Regions from separate parts of the Marinobacter sp. DUT-3 genome, predicted to be linked through region 4. Evidence: predicted binding sites of a transcription regulator. Region 4 holds the regulator's gene; each other region holds the start of a gene.
The links. Region 4 encodes FliA, which starts transcription of late flagellar genes. Its sites were predicted from a motif close to CTAAAGTTTNNNNNNNNNNNGCCGNTAA; they were not measured.
Positions count from the first base shown of each region.

Region 1: a site for FliA is predicted at 1,616-1,643, ahead of ACQUWM_RS11065 (methyl-accepting chemotaxis protein). Genes of this name have one in related genera too.
Region 2: a site for FliA is predicted at 1,370-1,397, ahead of ACQUWM_RS08200 (flagellar protein MotY). Genes of this name have one in related genera too.
Region 3: a site for FliA is predicted at 2,194-2,221, ahead of ACQUWM_RS13940 (methyl-accepting chemotaxis protein). Genes of this name have one in related genera too.

Region 1 is NZ_JBNRMG010000005.1:132,846-136,988, forward strand. It holds gene ACQUWM_RS11065 (methyl-accepting chemotaxis protein) at 1-1,504, opposite strand, end outside; gene ACQUWM_RS11070 (PhoX family protein) at 1,722-3,758, opposite strand; gene ACQUWM_RS11075 (hypothetical protein) at 3,953-4,143, opposite strand, start outside.
Region 2 is NZ_JBNRMG010000003.1:613,749-617,891, reverse strand. It holds gene ACQUWM_RS08205 (histone deacetylase family protein) at 1-420, shown strand, start outside; gene ACQUWM_RS08200 (flagellar protein MotY) at 417-1,277, opposite strand; gene pyrC (dihydroorotase) at 1,493-2,530, shown strand; gene rnt (ribonuclease T) at 2,597-3,253, shown strand; gene ACQUWM_RS08185 (SDR family oxidoreductase) at 3,312-4,143, opposite strand, start outside.
Region 3 is NZ_JBNRMG010000009.1:116,057-120,199, reverse strand. It holds gene ACQUWM_RS13960 (sulfite exporter TauE/SafE family protein) at 1-557, opposite strand, end outside; gene ACQUWM_RS13955 (YchJ family protein) at 666-1,130, shown strand; gene ACQUWM_RS13950 (outer membrane beta-barrel protein) at 1,255-1,860, shown strand; gene ACQUWM_RS13945 (DUF3565 domain-containing protein) at 1,876-2,106, shown strand; gene ACQUWM_RS13940 (methyl-accepting chemotaxis protein) at 2,380-4,056, shown strand.
Region 4 is NZ_JBNRMG010000001.1:181,645-185,787, forward strand. It holds gene flhF (flagellar biosynthesis protein FlhF) at 1-646, shown strand, start outside; gene ACQUWM_RS00840 (MinD/ParA family protein) at 750-1,562, shown strand; gene ACQUWM_RS00845 (RNA polymerase sigma factor FliA) at 1,593-2,339, shown strand; gene cheY (chemotaxis response regulator CheY) at 2,480-2,863, shown strand; gene ACQUWM_RS00855 (protein phosphatase CheZ) at 2,885-3,670, shown strand; gene ACQUWM_RS00860 (chemotaxis protein CheW) at 3,687-4,143, shown strand, end outside.

The DNA.
Region 1 (4,143 bases), on a different contig from region 4:
TGCCACAGCGCGCGCCGGTACGGTCATTGAACAACCGCTTACTACGGCTTTTCACCAGATCCACATCGGGGTCGCCGGTCGGGGCATGGGCAAAATTCCGGTTATGGGTGGGCACGTACCCATCTGGTGCGGCGGCAATGGCAAACACCACGGCGTTGTGTGAATCCTTGACGGGCTCCTGTGCCGACGGCAGGTGCTGATCGGTAAACTGGTCAAAGGCACTGGAATATTTCTGTGGCCGGGTATTGGGAATCGGGTTGCGGGTTTTGTCGAACAGCGCCCCCTCCGTGATTCTGCCGTCACGGATAGCCTGCTCGAACAGCTGCCCGATGCGGTCCGCCCCCTCCCTTGCCTGCTGGTAAAAGAAGCGGTGATAGCTGGCATCACTGTTGAGGGCAAACGCAGCGTTTGCCTTCTCCGCCAGCTCCATCAGGGTAGCGGCCTGCTCCGCCAGCGACTCCACGCTGCTGTCGCTTTCGGAAATCTGATCACGCACCGTGCCGATAGCAGTAAACACCTTCTCCAGGCTCTGTTCGTTGTTCTGGTCACTCTCAGCGATGCGGGCAACCTGTTGCTGCAAGTGATCCGACTGGTCGCGGATCTGATCCAGTTGTTCTCCCACACTCTCTACGGACGTCAGCCCTGCTTCCACACTCCGAGCCAGATCCTCGATACGAGACACAATCAATGTGGTGTCTGTGCGGATTTCCTCCAGCGTCTCCGCGACCTCGCCTGTTGCCTGCGCTGTCCGACCGGCCAGTTGCCGTACTTCGTCGGCAACGACTGCAAAACCACGACCCTGATCCCCCGCCCGGGCTGCCTCAATTGCGGCATTCAGTGCCAGCAGGTTGGTCTGTTCGGCGATACCCTGAATGGTGGTGGTTACACCCTGAATACGGTTGGATTTTTCATTCAGTTCCTGGATCAGCCGTAGGTTCTCAGCGGATTGCTGATGGACCACCCTGACGCTTTCGATAGCGCCGGTCAGTGACTGGCGGCCTTCGGCACTGATCTGGCTCGCCTGCTGTGCCATCGTGGCGGCGTCGGCGGCCTGGCGGGATGACTCCCGCACCGTTTCAGTGATTTGACCGGTGTAATCCGCCATTTGGGCAGTTTCTTCCACCTGGCGGTCCAGGCGAAGCTTGAGCTGGTCTGCGGCGTATGAAACCTGGGCGGCGGAAATGGCATTCCTGTCAGCGCTGCCAGAGAGTGTTTCCACCAGAGCACGGCCAACCCTGGCATCAGACACCAATTGGCCACACTGATCCGCGATGGGGTTACCGTCCGACAACTGACCGGAGTTCAGTTCCTTCAGCCCCCGCTCGACAGGCTCCAGCACACGAAGTACCAGATAGCCGGTAGCAACCACCAGCCCGACGAGAATTCCGACAAGCAGGGAGATGGCATCCAGGCCAGTCACGGGTGCCGCCAGCACACCAATGATTGCAACAACAACCGCAAATATCGCCCCTTTCCAAGCCACTGGCCGCAAAAGTAATCCCATGCCAACCTCGATGATGTCATTACTGATTTAGAATTGTTATTGAGGGTCATTCCGGAGCTTACTGAATTGGGCTGGGTTGTGATCTCATACTTTAGTTCATTCTGTCGCTGTTTGACGGCGGAGGTTTCCAGAACTTAAGAAGGGCAACTAAAAGAACGGGCCGCCCCGGTCGGGGCGGCCCGTTCTGACTGACTTTCAGATTTTGCGACTGCGCGGCTCAGGCGCCAACCACCCCGCCATCGTCCCGGGTCACGATGACTGTTGCGTCCCGGGGGCGCGATTCATCCGCGTTGGGCCAATTGCCCTGAGGGTGCTGGATGTTAACAAACATGGTCTTGCCGTCCGGTGTAGTAACAACCCCGGTCACTTCACAGTTGACAGGGCCTACGAAGAACCGGCGAATATCCCGGGTCTGCGGATCGGCGGCCAGCATCATGTTGTTGAGGTATGGCTCGCTCCAGCTTCCGTCTGTCTGAATCCACAGCCGGCCGTTGTAGTCGAACCACAGGCCGTCCGGACTGTTGAAGATGTTGGAGTCATCCAGGGTCACAACCGCTTCACCATCAACGACCGTTTCCGTGCCCTGCTCACCGGCAAATACGAAAATATCCCACTCAAAGGCCGTTGCGGCGTGATCGCTTCCGGCCTCCATCCAGCGGATGATGTGGCCGGTACTGTTCTCAACCACCGGGTTGGCGGCGTTGACGTCATCATACCCATCCTTGCCCCGGTTGCTGTTGTTGGTCAGCGTGAAATAGACCTCACCGGTTCCCGGATCCACGGCACCCCATTCCGGGCGGTCCATCGTGGTTGCACCGGCAATGTCCGCCGCCAGGCGGGTATTGAGCAAAACGTCCTGCTGGCTCTCAAAGCCATCAAAAGCAATATCGCCCACGTTGGTGCCCACCGCAGCAGCCACTTTCGCTGCGAACGCCTCATCGTCCAGTGAGAGGGGCAGCCAGTCTCCGGAACCGTCATCGTTAAAGCGCGCTACGTAGAGCGTGCCTTCGTCCAGGAGATAACCACCGGCGGTTGCCGCGTAGTAGGGTTGCGCGGAAACAAACTTGTAGATGTATTCGAAACGGGAATCATCACCGGAATAACACACCACCGGCTCCCCTTCCCTGGCGGGGGCGAAAATGACGCCCTCATGGCCAAAACGTCCCAGTGCTGTCCGCTTTTGTGGTTTGCTTTCCGGCGTGAACGGATCAATCTCCACCATGAACCCGTAGGTGTTGGCTTCATTGCGGTAGTCGAGATCGGCAGAAGCCTCCTTGGTCGACACATCAAACCGCAGATACTGGTCCTCTGCGCTGTCAGCCAGCTCCCAGTCGTACCGTGATGACGATCCCACACCATGACGAACCTGCTCACGCGGTTGGCTTGCATCACTGCTGGCAAAATAACCGTGCCAGTTTTCTTCCGCCGCCAGATAGGTGCCCCAGGGTGTTGGCCCCATGGAGCAGTTGTTCAATGTGCCCCGGGTCTCGGTTCCCGTGGGACTGTATTTGGTGAAGAGTTTCTCATAACCACGCAGTGGTCCGCGGATATCCATCGGAGTGCCACCGGTAACCCGGCGGTTGAAGGGGCTGCCATGGACGACTTCCCACTCACCATCCGTGGATTGCTTGATATGGATAACGGACACGCCGTGGGCGGCAACCTCTTTGCGAACCTCGTCTGCCGGTCGGGTGCCGTCACCATTGGTCGTGGCCCCGGACGGGTGCAACGCTGACTGGTTGATGTACTCATGGTTCATCACCAGCAAGCCTTCCGTAGAGCTGCTGCCCCCGGCTTTCTGATCAATCGGGAAAAAGTGCATGCCATCGTGGTGCATGCCCACCTGGTTTTCCTGCTCAGCCCCGGAGTTGGACCCATCCGGAAGGTAAGCCGGGTAGCTCCCGGTCAACGGAGTTCCCCACGGCACAAAGGCTGTTGCGGTGTAACCCTCGGGGACCACCACCCGGTTCTGATCGGAAACGGCCACCGCCTTGAAGCCAAGCTCTGTTGTCACCTCGGCGCCGCCAGAACCCCCATCCAGGTTGCCATCGTCATCGTCGCTGTCATCATCAGAACAGCCGACCAGCCCCATGCCCATCAAACTGGTCAGTGCGGCACCTACTGTGCCCTTCATCAGGGTGCGGCGCTCCATTCGCGACGCCAACACGGACGTAAACGATGTGTTGCCGGAATGATTGACCACCGGTTCGTAATTCGGATCCAGATAATTGGGATCAAGGTCTTGCTTGGCCATGAATGCCTCTCTAATCAGGTTATTAGGTGTGTAATGATCAGAGGACAGTGTCAGCTCAATAAATGACAGGCTGTGGACAATAAGAAGTCAGTATCTTTACCGTTTTTTGACACCTCATTTCAGTCGTCCATACACGAAAAAACCCGCTCCATAGTCATGGAGCGGGTTTTCTCTGAGCTGCGGTCAGCCGCTACTTACTTTTCGTCTTCAGTAACTTCATCGTAGCCTTCTTCCATGGCGTCGCCAGCGTCATCGGCTGCCTCGCCAATTTCATCAGCCGCGTCTTCTGCACCTTCCTGCATTTCACCCATGGCGCTCTCGTCCTGACCGGTCATCTCTTCCGCGCCTTCCTCAATTGAATCACCGGCATCGTCCATCATCTCAC
Region 2 (4,143 bases), on a different contig from region 4:
ACCGCTGACATCATTGGCGGTGACGAACGAATACTGATGTGCTCCAGCTTCCAGCACCCGTTCTACCCGCACTCCCACGTACACCGTCAGCCGGAAAACATCGTCAACATTCCCATTGCCTCCGACTGTTCGGCACTGGACTACCGCAAAGCCGTAGAGGCCGGATGGCTGAAGAAGCTGCAGGATTTCAGGCCCCAGGTGGTCCTGGTGTCGGCGGGCTTCGATGGCCACCGGCTTGATCCGATGGCCGAGCTGAACCTGGAGGTGGAGGATTATCGCTGGCTGACGGAAATGATCACCAGCGTCGCCGGTGACCACGCCAATGATCGGGTCATCTCAACCCTGGAAGGGGGCTACCACCTGAGGGCATTGGCAGAAAGCGTCAATGCCCACCTGGAAGTACTGAGCGCCGTTAACTAGCCGGAATATCCGGCTTCATAACCATTGGCCTGCTGAAGGTCGGGCCGTTCGCCCAGACGCTGCAGGCGAATGGTGGCACGCCGGTTATCCGCCGGGCGCCCGGAAGCCGGGTACTGGTCGGCGTGGGCGCGGACAGTGATCAGATCCTGGGGAATCCCTTGCCCGATCAGGTAATCCGCCACGGCATTGGCCCGCTCTTCCGACAGGGCGCGATTATCAATGCGACTGCCACTGCTGTCGGTGTGACCATCCACAAAGATACGCTCCACCGTCGAATCCGCCTGCACATAAGCCACGATGTTGTCCAGCAACTCACGGTCGCCGCCCGACAGACTGGTACTGCCGGCACGAAACGGGATTCGAGAGCGTTTGATCTGGTCGTAGTTAACCGGTAGCAGGCTGGCGGTACAGGCACGATAGCTTTCGTACTGACCGGCGAAATTGATATTGGAAACCCGTACCCGGACCGGGCTTCGGTCATACCAGGATTCCCGCGTGACGGTCGGGGTCATGCCATCAAGCAGACCCCGGGCAATCACCATGGCCTGGCGTGAGCTCAGCGCGACTGGCCGCCGGCCCTCACCGACATTGACCGTCCCCACTTTTCGTGGCGCCGCCCCCGGACGCCAGGCCGGTGCTTCCACCACCAGGCTGCCCCTGCCCGGACGCATCAAGGCGGTATCCGATTCAAGGTAAAACGACAGCTCCTCCCCGGCCTTATGACGGAAGACGGCGCGGCCATAACCGGGAACTTCATGCACCATGGCGCATTCAAACACCGACTCCGACACGTACCACTGGCTGTTTTCGATACCGGCGCCAAAACTGGACGGCAGGGCTGTACCACTGATCCCCATCAGCACCGTGAGGGCAAATGCAGCTCTATACGGGAGCAAGGTTGCTAGTCTGACCATGGCGTCTATCCGTCAGTATCTGGGTTTCTGACCGTTTAACGGCGGCATGATTCGTTTCTTTAGCCTTTCACCGGAAACAATCGTAAACGGCATCTGGTATAATCCCGCCAAATTTTCACCGGCATCTGCCCGAGCTGACCTGGAACTGGAATCGCCGCATGACCGAACAACTGACCATCACCCGCCCCGATGACTGGCACCTCCACGTCAGAGACGGCGCCGTCCTGAACGATGTGGTACCGGCCACCGCCCGGTGCTTTGGCCGCGCGATCATCATGCCGAACCTGGTGCCACCGGTGACCACGGCCAGCGATGCCATGGCGTACCGCCAGCGCATCCTGAGCGCAGCTGGCGACACCCCGTTCGAACCGCTGATGACCCTGTACCTGACCGAGTCCACCTCGGCAGAGGACATCCGCGAAGCAAAATCCGCCGGAGTAGTCGCCGCCAAACTTTACCCGGCCGGCGCCACCACCAACTCCGCATCCGGTGTGACCGATATCCGCAATATCTACCCGGTACTGGAAGCGATGGCTGATTGCGGCATGTTGCTGCTGGTCCACGGCGAAGTGACCGATGGGGATATTGATATTTTCGACCGGGAGAAGGTGTTCCTTGAGCGTGTACTGGCGCCCACCCTGGAAGCCTTCCCCAACCTGAAAGTCGTGCTGGAGCACATCACCACCGCTGATTCCGCCGACTTCGTCCGCCAGCACAAAGGTGACAACCTGGCCGCGACCCTGACGCCGCAGCACCTGATGTACAACCGTAACCATATGCTGGTGGGCGGTATTCGGCCCCACCTTTACTGCCTGCCGATCCTGAAGCGAAACAAGCACCAGCAGGCCCTGCGGGATGCCGTTGCCAGCGGTGACAAACGCTTCTTCCTGGGCACGGATTCAGCCCCTCACGGGCGGGACAAGAAGGAAGCCTCCTGTGGTTGTGCCGGCTGCTACTCCGCCTACGGCGCGATTGCCCTGTACGCCGGGATTTTCGAGGAGCTGGGCGTTCTCGACAAGCTGGAGGCCTTCGCCAGTTTCAACGGCGCAGACTTTTACGGGCTGCCACGCAATACCGACACTATTACTCTGACCAGGGAAAGCTGGACCATGCCAACGGAGCTACCGCTGGCAGACGGCACCATTGTTCCGCTTTGCGCCGGCGAAACCCTGAAGTGGCAACTGACAAGCGCCTGAACCAGACACCCTGTACCTTTTTACCCGTACTCTTTACCGTATTCTGGCTAATCCCTAGGAGTTTGAGTGACTGACGAAAACAAAGAACCGCATCCGATGGCCCGACGTTTCCGGGGATTTCTCCCGGTGGTTGTCGATGTCGAAACCGGTGGTTTCAATCCCGAGACAGACGCCCTGCTGGAAGTGGCTGCGGTGCTGTTGACCATGGACGAAGACGGCTGGCTGAGACGCACCGAAACCCACGTCCAGCAAATTGATCCCTTCGAAGGCGCCAACCTAGAGCAGTCCGCACTCGACTTTACCGGAATCGATCCCTGGAGCCTGGAGCGGGAAGCCGTGCCGGAGCGGGAAGGCCTGAGTGAAATCTTCAGCCCTATCCGCAAGGCGGTCAAAGCCCACGACTGCAAGCGCGCGGTGCTGGTGGGCCACAACGCCACCTTTGATCACAACTTCGTATTCGCTGCGGCCCTGCGTTCGGACATCAAGCGCAACCCATTCCATCCGTTCTCGACATTTGATACCGCCACGCTTGCCGGGTTGGCCTATGGCCACACGGTACTGGCGCAGGCATGCAAACTGGCCGGCATTCCCTTCAGCAACAAGGAAGCCCATTCGGCAGCCTATGATGCGGAAAAGACCGCGGACCTGTTCTGCGGCATCGTCAATCGCTGGAAGGAACTGGGAGGGTTTCCTCCGCCGCTGATCAGCGAGACAGAGGAATAAAACGAGTTGATAAAAAACGCCTCCCGAGGGAGGCGTTTTTTTATGTCCAACCGGACAATTACCAGTAAATACCCCGCATGATCGCCGCAAAGGCCACCTGTTCCGTGGACACCTTGGGCTTCTCGCCAGACCGGCTGCCGGCCGCCGCCGGAGAGTCCGGGAACATGCGATAACCGGTGTTCATCACGATCTCGCCCATCTTCGGCGCGAGTGCGTGCAGAACCTGGGCAAAAATACCCAGTCGGGTAGCGATCCGCTTGGGCCGGTATACAATAGCGTCCGCCACCATTTCCGCCGCCTCATCCGGAGTCAGGGTCGGCACCGAATCGTAGATCTTGGTGGGTGCAATCATCGGGGTCTTCACCAGCGGCATGTTGATGGTGGTGAAGGTAACGTTGCGATCAGACCACTCCGCCGCTGCACAGCGACTGAACGCATCCAGCGCGGACTTGGACGCCACGTAGGCCGAGAAACGCGGTGCGTTGGTCAGCACGCCGATGGAGGAAATGTTCACCACATGGCCACGACGGCGCTCCAGCATGGCCGGGGCAAAGCCCATGATCAGGCGCACGGAACCAAAGTAGTTCAACTGCATGGTGCGCTCGAAATCGTGGAATCGGTCAAACGAAAGTGCCAGCGACCGACGGATGGAACGACCGGCGTTGTTGACCAGCACATCCACGTGGCCGTGGTTGTCCAGAACGGTTTTCACGAAGCGATCACAGTCTTCCATTTCGGCAAAGTCACACTGGTAGGCGTGAACATTGCCCCCACGGGCCTCCAGGTCGGCCGCAATTTCCGCCAGCCGTTCTTTCTTGCGAGCGCCAATCACCAGGATGGCACCCGCATCGGCCAGTTTCTGGGCCGTTGCCAGACCAATGCCTGAAGTA
Region 3 (4,143 bases), on a different contig from region 4:
AGATACCCCGACGCAAACAGCGCCGTTACGCTGAAAAAACTGGCGACCAGAAAGAATGCGGACATGTTTGCACGGACCAGCGGCCCTTTTTCATTCTGGTATATAAGGGCAATGGGAGGGCCGCCCACCGCGGTAATCGTGCCCATATAGGTAGACGCAGCGCCGGCAAGTACGCTGTTGCGGGCGTTCAGTCGCGGGCGTAAGCCGCCAATGCTCAGCATCACGCCGGTCAGGATCAGCACCCCGAATATCAGTTCGAACCCCTGGGGTGACAGGATCAACAGTGTCAGACCGGCGAAAATGGTGCCCAGTGCCCCTCCGCCAATCGCGAAACGTACTTCGCGGAGTTGCAGGGCTCCCCGGTACCGGAACAGCATGAAGATCGTCAGGAGAACCGCATTCAACACCAGCGGCGCGGGTACGAACAGAGGGCTGATCAGGAACAGCAGTGGTGCCGAAAAGGTGCCTATGCCATAGCCGGCAACGCCCTGGAGGCAAGCACCCGCAAGTAACGTCAGGTTGGCAAGCAGAATATGAACCAGGGCTACTTCGTCCAAAACAAGTCACCGATTGAGGGTAAGGGATCGTGATAGCACAGCCGGGAAACGGTTGGAACTGATAAACTGTGCGCCTTTATCACAGTATAGTGGAATGAGAGTATCCGGATGACAGCCCAATCCTCCGTTGAACAGCAACACTGCCCCTGCGGTTCCGGCGAAGCCTACCATGCCTGTTGCCAGCCATTTCATCAAGGCAGCCCGGCACCCACGCCGGAAACGTTGATGCGCTCGCGGTATTGCGCTTTCGTTTTCAGGCTTGCCGGCTACCTGCTGGAAACCTGGCACGAGAGTACCCGCCCCCAGTCCCTGGATACGGAACAGTCGCCGGACTGGGCCTCCCTTCGTATTCTCGATACGTCCACCCGGGGCGATGCCGGAATGGTGCATTTCCGTGCGGTCTATCGTTTGGGTGACGGCTGGGGGTATCTGGAAGAAACATCGAATTTCACAAGGGAAGATGGCCGTTGGTATTACGTGTCCGGTGACACCACGGAAGGCCAGCTGAAACCCGGCCGCAACGAACCGTGCCCCTGTGGTAGCGGTAAAAAATACAAGGCGTGTTGCCTCTGACTATCTGGCTCGCTGGCAATGTCAAACCATGTAAAACATTGGGTGCGTTATGCCTCTGGCGAATTTTCCCGATGTACTATCCCTGTCTCAATCCGCACTCTTATACCAACACAAGGAAAATAGGATGTTTAAGACAAGGGCGTTGTCTTGCGTGTTAGCCGGCGGTTTTATGGCCGGTATCGCTGGAGCGGCTTCTGCAGAGGACTTGGTTTACGTCGGTCTGTCCGGCGGCGTGGCAGAAGTGAAGGATTTTTGCGACGACATTGATTCCGGTTGCGACGATGAGGCAACCACCGTTCGCGTCTATGCCGGCGGATTCATTGATAAGTACCTGGCTTTTGAAGGCGGCTATCGGTTTGTCGACGATGTCACGATGGAGGCATCGGTGCCGGGTATGAGCGCGAGGCTGGATATGGGCTATCACATGTTCGACGGCTCGTTGCTGGTGTTCACGCCCAATTTTGGTCCGGTCCGCCTGTTTGCCAAAGTCGGCGGCCAGTTCTGGCGCCAGGACATCAGCGCCTCAGTGACTGGTCTGGGCAGTGCCAGTGACGATGAACAGGGTTTCTCTCTGCGTACCGGTGTTGGCGCTACCGTGGATATCACCGAGTCCTTCGGCTTGCGGGTGGAGTATGATTACCTCCAGAGCATTGGCGAAGACGTTGCCGATATTGAGAATTTCAAGTCGGATATCCATGTGATTTCCGCCGGGCCTGAATTCAGGTTCTGATATCCTGAACCAGCCATGAAACAATCCATAACCGGCTATCACAAAGACGAGGAAAACCATTGGGTTGCGCAACTGGCTTGTGGTCATAACCAGCATGTGCGCCATGAGCCGCCCTGGGTAAACCGGCCATGGGTTGTGTCCGAAGAAGGGCGGGCCTCGATGGTCGGATTTGAATTGGATTGTAAAAAGTGCGATGAGGGTGCTCCGGCGGATGAGCGCCCATCGCAGTCATCTCTGCTCCCCTGAGTCACTGCAGTATCCCCTCCCATGGCATATGAGGAGCAGATTCTTCATAGGTGCCGTCCGATGGTAGGTACTTTAGTCTACACTCGGTTCAAGTCCGTAACAGGATGGCCGATACACCTCTTATCGTAATCAACTGTCGTTAAACGAGTTCGTATGCACGGACTCCCCCGACAATGAATTCCGGTAACACCGCCTTAACAAACTGGAACAGATGTGTTTGCTGGCCTGTGCATAATTGCACCACAAGCACCGATTATAATGGGGTATGCGCCTATGACACTGATGACTCGATTGAAAATCCGTTCCCGACTGCTGCTGGCTGTAATGGTCCCGGTTCTGCTTACGGCCGCTACCATTGCCTGGATTACTGCAAGTCAGATCAGTGCAAACGGTGAGGCGGAGCTCGAGCGTCTGGAAGAGAGCCTGCTGGATGCCCGCAAAACCGGGCTGAGGAATCTGGTGGACGCAGCCCGTGCAGTGGTCATGGAAGCGAAGAACGACCCGAACCTGTCAGAGTCGGAAGCCAAGGAGGCAGCGGCAGCCCGTTTGCGTTCGATTCGATTCGATAAGACCAATTATGTATTTGCCTACACCCGGGACGTCAACAACCTGGCGTATGCCCCCGATCCTTCGAAGGAAGGCCCCACGGATAACCCGACTGTCAGGAAACTGATCAGAGACCTGTTTGATGCTGCTGAAAGCGGTGGCTTTTACGGATACGACTGGATGAATCCCGCCTCTGGCAATGAGGAATCCAAGGTGTCCTATTCGACCATTATCCCTGAATGGGATTGGCTGGTTGGCGCCGGTGTATACGTGACGGATATTGACGCCGTGGTAAACGCCGCCCGCGAGGATGTCGAAGAGAACATTCAGGCCACCCTTGGCTTTATTCTGCTGGTGACTGTCATCGTGGTTCTGGTAGCCCTGTTCATTGGGTTGTTCGTTGGCCGTACCGTGACCAAGCCGCTGAAAGTCGTCAGTGACATGATGCAGGAAATCGCTGACGGCGAGGGTGATCTGCGTCAACGCCTGCCGGACGAGGGCACGGATGAACTGGCGGAACTGGGGCGGCGCTTTAATAACTTCGTCATCAAGATCCAGGGCACCATCCGTGAAGTGGGGTCCACCACGGATCAGGTGGCGTCGGCTGCTGAAGAACTGAGCCGGGTGGCGAATGAAACCCGCGCATCGGTGCAGGAGCAGGGATCCGAGACCGACCAGATTGCTTCTGCCATCAATGAGATGGCGGCGACAATCCAGCAGATTTCAGGCAATGCCAATGAAGTGGAAAGTGCCGCTTCGGATGCCGATCGCATGGCGCGGGATGGTGGTGAAACCATCACCAATGCTCAGGCCGCAGTTAACAAGTTGTCTGGTGAAATTGAGGAAACCGCCCGCAGCATCAATTCCCTGGCTGAAAAGTCGGACGATATTCAACAGGTGCTGGATGTGATTCATGCCGTCACCGAACAGACCAACCTGCTGGCGCTGAACGCAGCTATTGAGGCTGCCCGCGCCGGTGAGCACGGTCGCGGTTTCTCGGTGGTGGCCGATGAGGTTCGTCAGCTGGCCAAGCGCAGTGCGGAGTCGGCCGACCAGATTCGCGAGATGATCGGTGGCTTCGTCAGCGAGTCGCGGGCGGCCGTTGACCGTATGAATGCATCCCGTGATCACTCCACGGAAACGGTTGAGCGTATCAATCACGCCACCAGTGCCCTGGGTACCATCGAAAAATCCGTGGGTCAGATCCATGACCAGGTGACGCAGATTGCAACGGCAGCCGAACAGCAAAGCCAGGTGGCCGAGGAGATCAATCAGAACGTGGTACGCATCGTGGACGCCGCTCAGCGTAGCGATACCGGCGTGACCCAGACCAATGAGGCCAGCCATGAACTGGCGCGCCTGGGCGAGAACCTGCGGGAGTTGGTGGGGCAATTCAAGGTATAAACTGCGCGGGTAAAGGGAACCCTTTCTCTCCGTTGTTCGTTAGTTGGTGACAGGGCGTCAGCTTTGTGACCAACAATAACAACGACG
Region 4 (4,143 bases):
AACCGAGTGGCTGGATCAGGGGGGCGTATACGCGCTGGTTGGGCCCACCGGATCCGGTAAGACCACAACCATTGGCAAGCTTGCGGCGCGCCATGTCCTGCGCCATGGTGCGGATTCCCTGGCCCTGGTCACCACGGATCGTTATCGCGTGGCCGCCCATGAGCAGTTGTTTGTGTTCGGTCGTATCCTGAATGTGCCGGTGCGGGTGGTGGATGAGAGCCATTCCCTTGATGATATCCTCGACGAGTTGTCGGATCGCCACCTGGTGCTGATTGATACCGCCGGCCTGACCAGCACTGACAAGGGCTATGAGCAACAACTGTCAGAACTGGCCAGGAGCCATCACCGGATTCGTACGCACCTGGTAGTGTCAGCGACCAGCCAACCGCGTATTATGAAATCAGTGTGGCATTGCTATAAGATGGCTAACCTTGCGGGCTGTGTGATGACAAAAGTCGACGAAGCCCTGACCCTGGGTGAATCTTTGGGGTTTGTCATGGAGTCCGGTCTGCCCGTGGCGTATTACACGGATGGCCAGAAGATTCCCGAAGATCTGCACCACGCCGAAGCGGTGCCCCTGGTTCGACTGGCCGTGGAGCGGCTTAAAACACTCCAGCAACAGCAGGCGGTGGCAGAGGGGGCCTGAAACACTCCCCGGCCATACCGGATGACGGACTATCCGGCGTGAACAGGCGCCGTTGAAATACAACTGAGCCTTCGGTCAAACGTGGCGAGAGATAAAACCAAGTATGAGCAAACCACATCCGGTACAGGTGATTGCAGTTTCCGGCGGGAAGGGCGGCGTTGGTAAGAGCAACGTGTCAGTTAACCTGGGTATTGCCCTGGCCCAGAAAGGCCGTCGTGTCGTGTTGCTGGATGCTGACCTGGGTCTGGCCAACATAGATGTTCTGCTGGGTATCACCGCCAATCGCAACCTCTCGGATGTGCTGGCGGGTGATTGCGACTTGCGGGATGTCCTGGTCGATGGCCCGGGTGGTATCAAGATTGTCCCGGCCTCCTCGGGAACCCAGCGCATGACCCAGCTCACCTCCATGGAGCACGCTGGTCTGATCAATGCGTTCAGCGAGCTCGGTGACCAGATTGACGTCCTCATCGTCGATACCGCAGCGGGGATTTCCGAATCCGTCATCAGTTTCCTGAGAGCTTCTCAGGAGCTGCTGCTGGTGGTGTGTGACGAACCGACATCCATTACCGACGCATACGCTCTGATCAAGCTGATGAACCGTGAGTACGGCACCAACCGTTTCCGTATTCTTGCCAACCAGGTCCGGAACGAGCAGGAAGGGAAGCATCTTTTTGAAAAACTGACCCGGGTCACCGAGCGGTTTCTTGATGTGGCACTACAATACGTGGGTATGGTGCCTTACGACGAAGCCGTCCGGAAAGCGGTGCAGAGGCAGAAAGCGGTGCTGGATGCCTACCCCAGGGCCAAAGCGTCACTGGCGATCAGGGCTCTGGCTGAGAAGGTCGACAACTGGCCGCTGCCGTCATCTCCCCGCGGACACCTGGAATTCTTTGTGGAGCGGCTCGTCGAAGTCTGACATTGATCCTGTCACCAAAAAGCTGGATACATGACATTGACGAAAAACCTGGGAATCTACCAAAAAGCAGGCGTCGGGGGTGCTTCCCGGCTAGTGGAAGAGCATGCTCCGCTGGTGAAAAAGATCGCGTTGCACCTGATGGCCCGCTTGCCGGCCTCGGTGCAGCTGGAAGACCTGATGCAGGCCGGCATGATCGGGCTGCTTGAGGCTGCGCAAAGGTACAGCTCTACCAAGGGCGCAACCTTTGAAACCTACGCTGGTATCCGTATCCGGGGCGCCATGGTGGATGAAATCCGCAAGGGCGACTGGGTACCCCGTTCCGTTCATCGTAATGCCCGCCGTATCTCCCAGGCCATCAAGGCTGTTGAGGATCGTCTTGGCCGTGAGGCCCAGGACCAGGAAGTCGCTGAAGAGCTGGAGATGTCCCTTGATGAATACCACTCCAGCCTGAGCGATGCCAACAGCGGCAAACTTTTTAGCCTGGATGAGCTCAATGAATCCGGCGACCTGCCGATAGAGGAAGCAGAGGCCAGTGATAATCCGCTGGACGATATTACGTCCGATGCTTTCAAGCGCAGTCTGGCGGAAGCGATTGGCGAGCTCCCCGAGAGAGAAAAACTGGTGCTCAGCCTGTACTACCAGGAGGAGCTGAACCTCAAGGAAATCGGTGCTGTCCTGGGGGTGAGTGAAAGCCGGGTCAGCCAGATCCACAGTCAGGCCGCGCTGAGGCTTCGGGGCAGGCTGACGGGCTGGCGACATGAGCCCAACGTGTATTGAGGTTGGCTGTCTGTAGCTTTTGGTAACCGGCGCTTTACAACGGGTTCAAACACCACACAATAAGCGGTTAAACCACCGGCCTGCCAGAGTCTGGCAGAAAGATAAAACGCATTCCGGGTGTGACAAAACTGGAGGTCCCATTGGACAAGAACATGAAAATCCTCATTGTGGACGACTTTTCCACAATGCGACGGATCATCAAGAACCTGCTGCGTGATCTGGGATTCACCAATACCGACGAAGCGGATGACGGCAACACCGCGTTGCCCATGTTGCAAAGCGGTAAATACGATTTCCTGGTGACTGACTGGAACATGCCGGGTATGTCCGGTTTTGATCTGCTAAAGGCTGTACGTGCCGATGAAAACCTGAAAACCCTTCCGGTTCTCATGGTCACCGCCGAAGCAAAGCGGGATCAGATTGTCGCCGCCGCGCAGGCAGGGGTGAATGGCTATGTTGTGAAGCCGTTTACCGCCGCAGTACTCAAGGAGAAGATTGAGAAAATCTTCGAACGAATCCAGTAACCAAAGGTCGGATGGGCTCTCATGAGCGATAGCAAAAAGAACCCGCAGGGCCTTGATCCGGAGGTGACGGAAAAGCTCCGCGCACAGGCCAACGAGCTGGTTGAACAGGTCAATGCCGGTGACTATGCAGGGGCTATGAACGTAATCAATGATCTCAGCGAAGTCCGGGATCAAAGCCTGTATCGGGAAGTCGGGCGGCTTACCCGCAGCCTCCACGAAGCGATTCGCAATTTCCAGATCGATCCCCGCAATGCCGAGCAGCAGGAAGCGCTGTCAAAAATGACCGATGCGTCCGATCGCCTGGAATACGTTGTGCAAATGACCGGTCAGGCTGCCAATCGCACCATGGACCTGGTCGAGGAAACCATGCCTCAGGCCCATGCTATCCGTGATGAGGCGGCGGTATTGAGAGACGAGTGGCAGCGTCTGCGTCGGCGGGAAATGGAGCCGGCGGAATTCCGGGACCTCTACGGTCGGATTGACCAGTTCTTCGTAACGCTGACCCGGGATGCCGACACCATGTACAACAACCTCTCGGAAATCCTGCTGGCCCAGGATTTCCAGGACCTGACCGGGCAGGTGATCCAGAAGGTCACCGACCTGGTGAAGGAAGTGGAGGAACACCTGCTAGGCCTGGTGATGATGGCGAGTCATGTGGATCAGCTGACCGGCACCATACATGAGATTGAATCAAGCGAAGTGTCGGCAGAGCAGGGCGTTGGCCCGCAGATGAACGCCGATAAGCGTGAAGATGTGGTATCGGGTCAGGACGATGTTGACGATCTTTTGTCCAGTCTCGGTTTCTGAATTAAGAGGGTAACCCATGGCGTTTGATGCCGATGAAGAGATCCTGCAGGACTTTCTGGTTGAAGCAGGCGAGATACTTGAAAAGCTGTCTGAGCAGCTGGTGGATCTTGAACAGAATCCGGATGACAGTGATCTCCTCAACGCCATATTCCGTGGCTTCCATACCGTAAAGGGTGGCGCGGGTTTCCTTCAGCTGGAAGCCCTGGTGAACTGCTGTCACTCTGCAGAGAACGTCTTCGATATTCTCCGGAATCACAAGCGCAAAGTGGATTCGGAGTTGATGGATGTGGTGCTTGAGGTCCTGGACAACGTCAATGCGATGTTTGAGCAGGTGCGTAACCATGAGGAACTGACGCCAGCTCCGGAAGCTCTGATTGCCGCCCTGGACGCCCTGGCTGAGCCGGAAGGGGCGTCCTCCGCGGGTGCCGGTAAAGCCCCTGTGGAAACGACAAGTGACGCCGCCAGCGGTGATG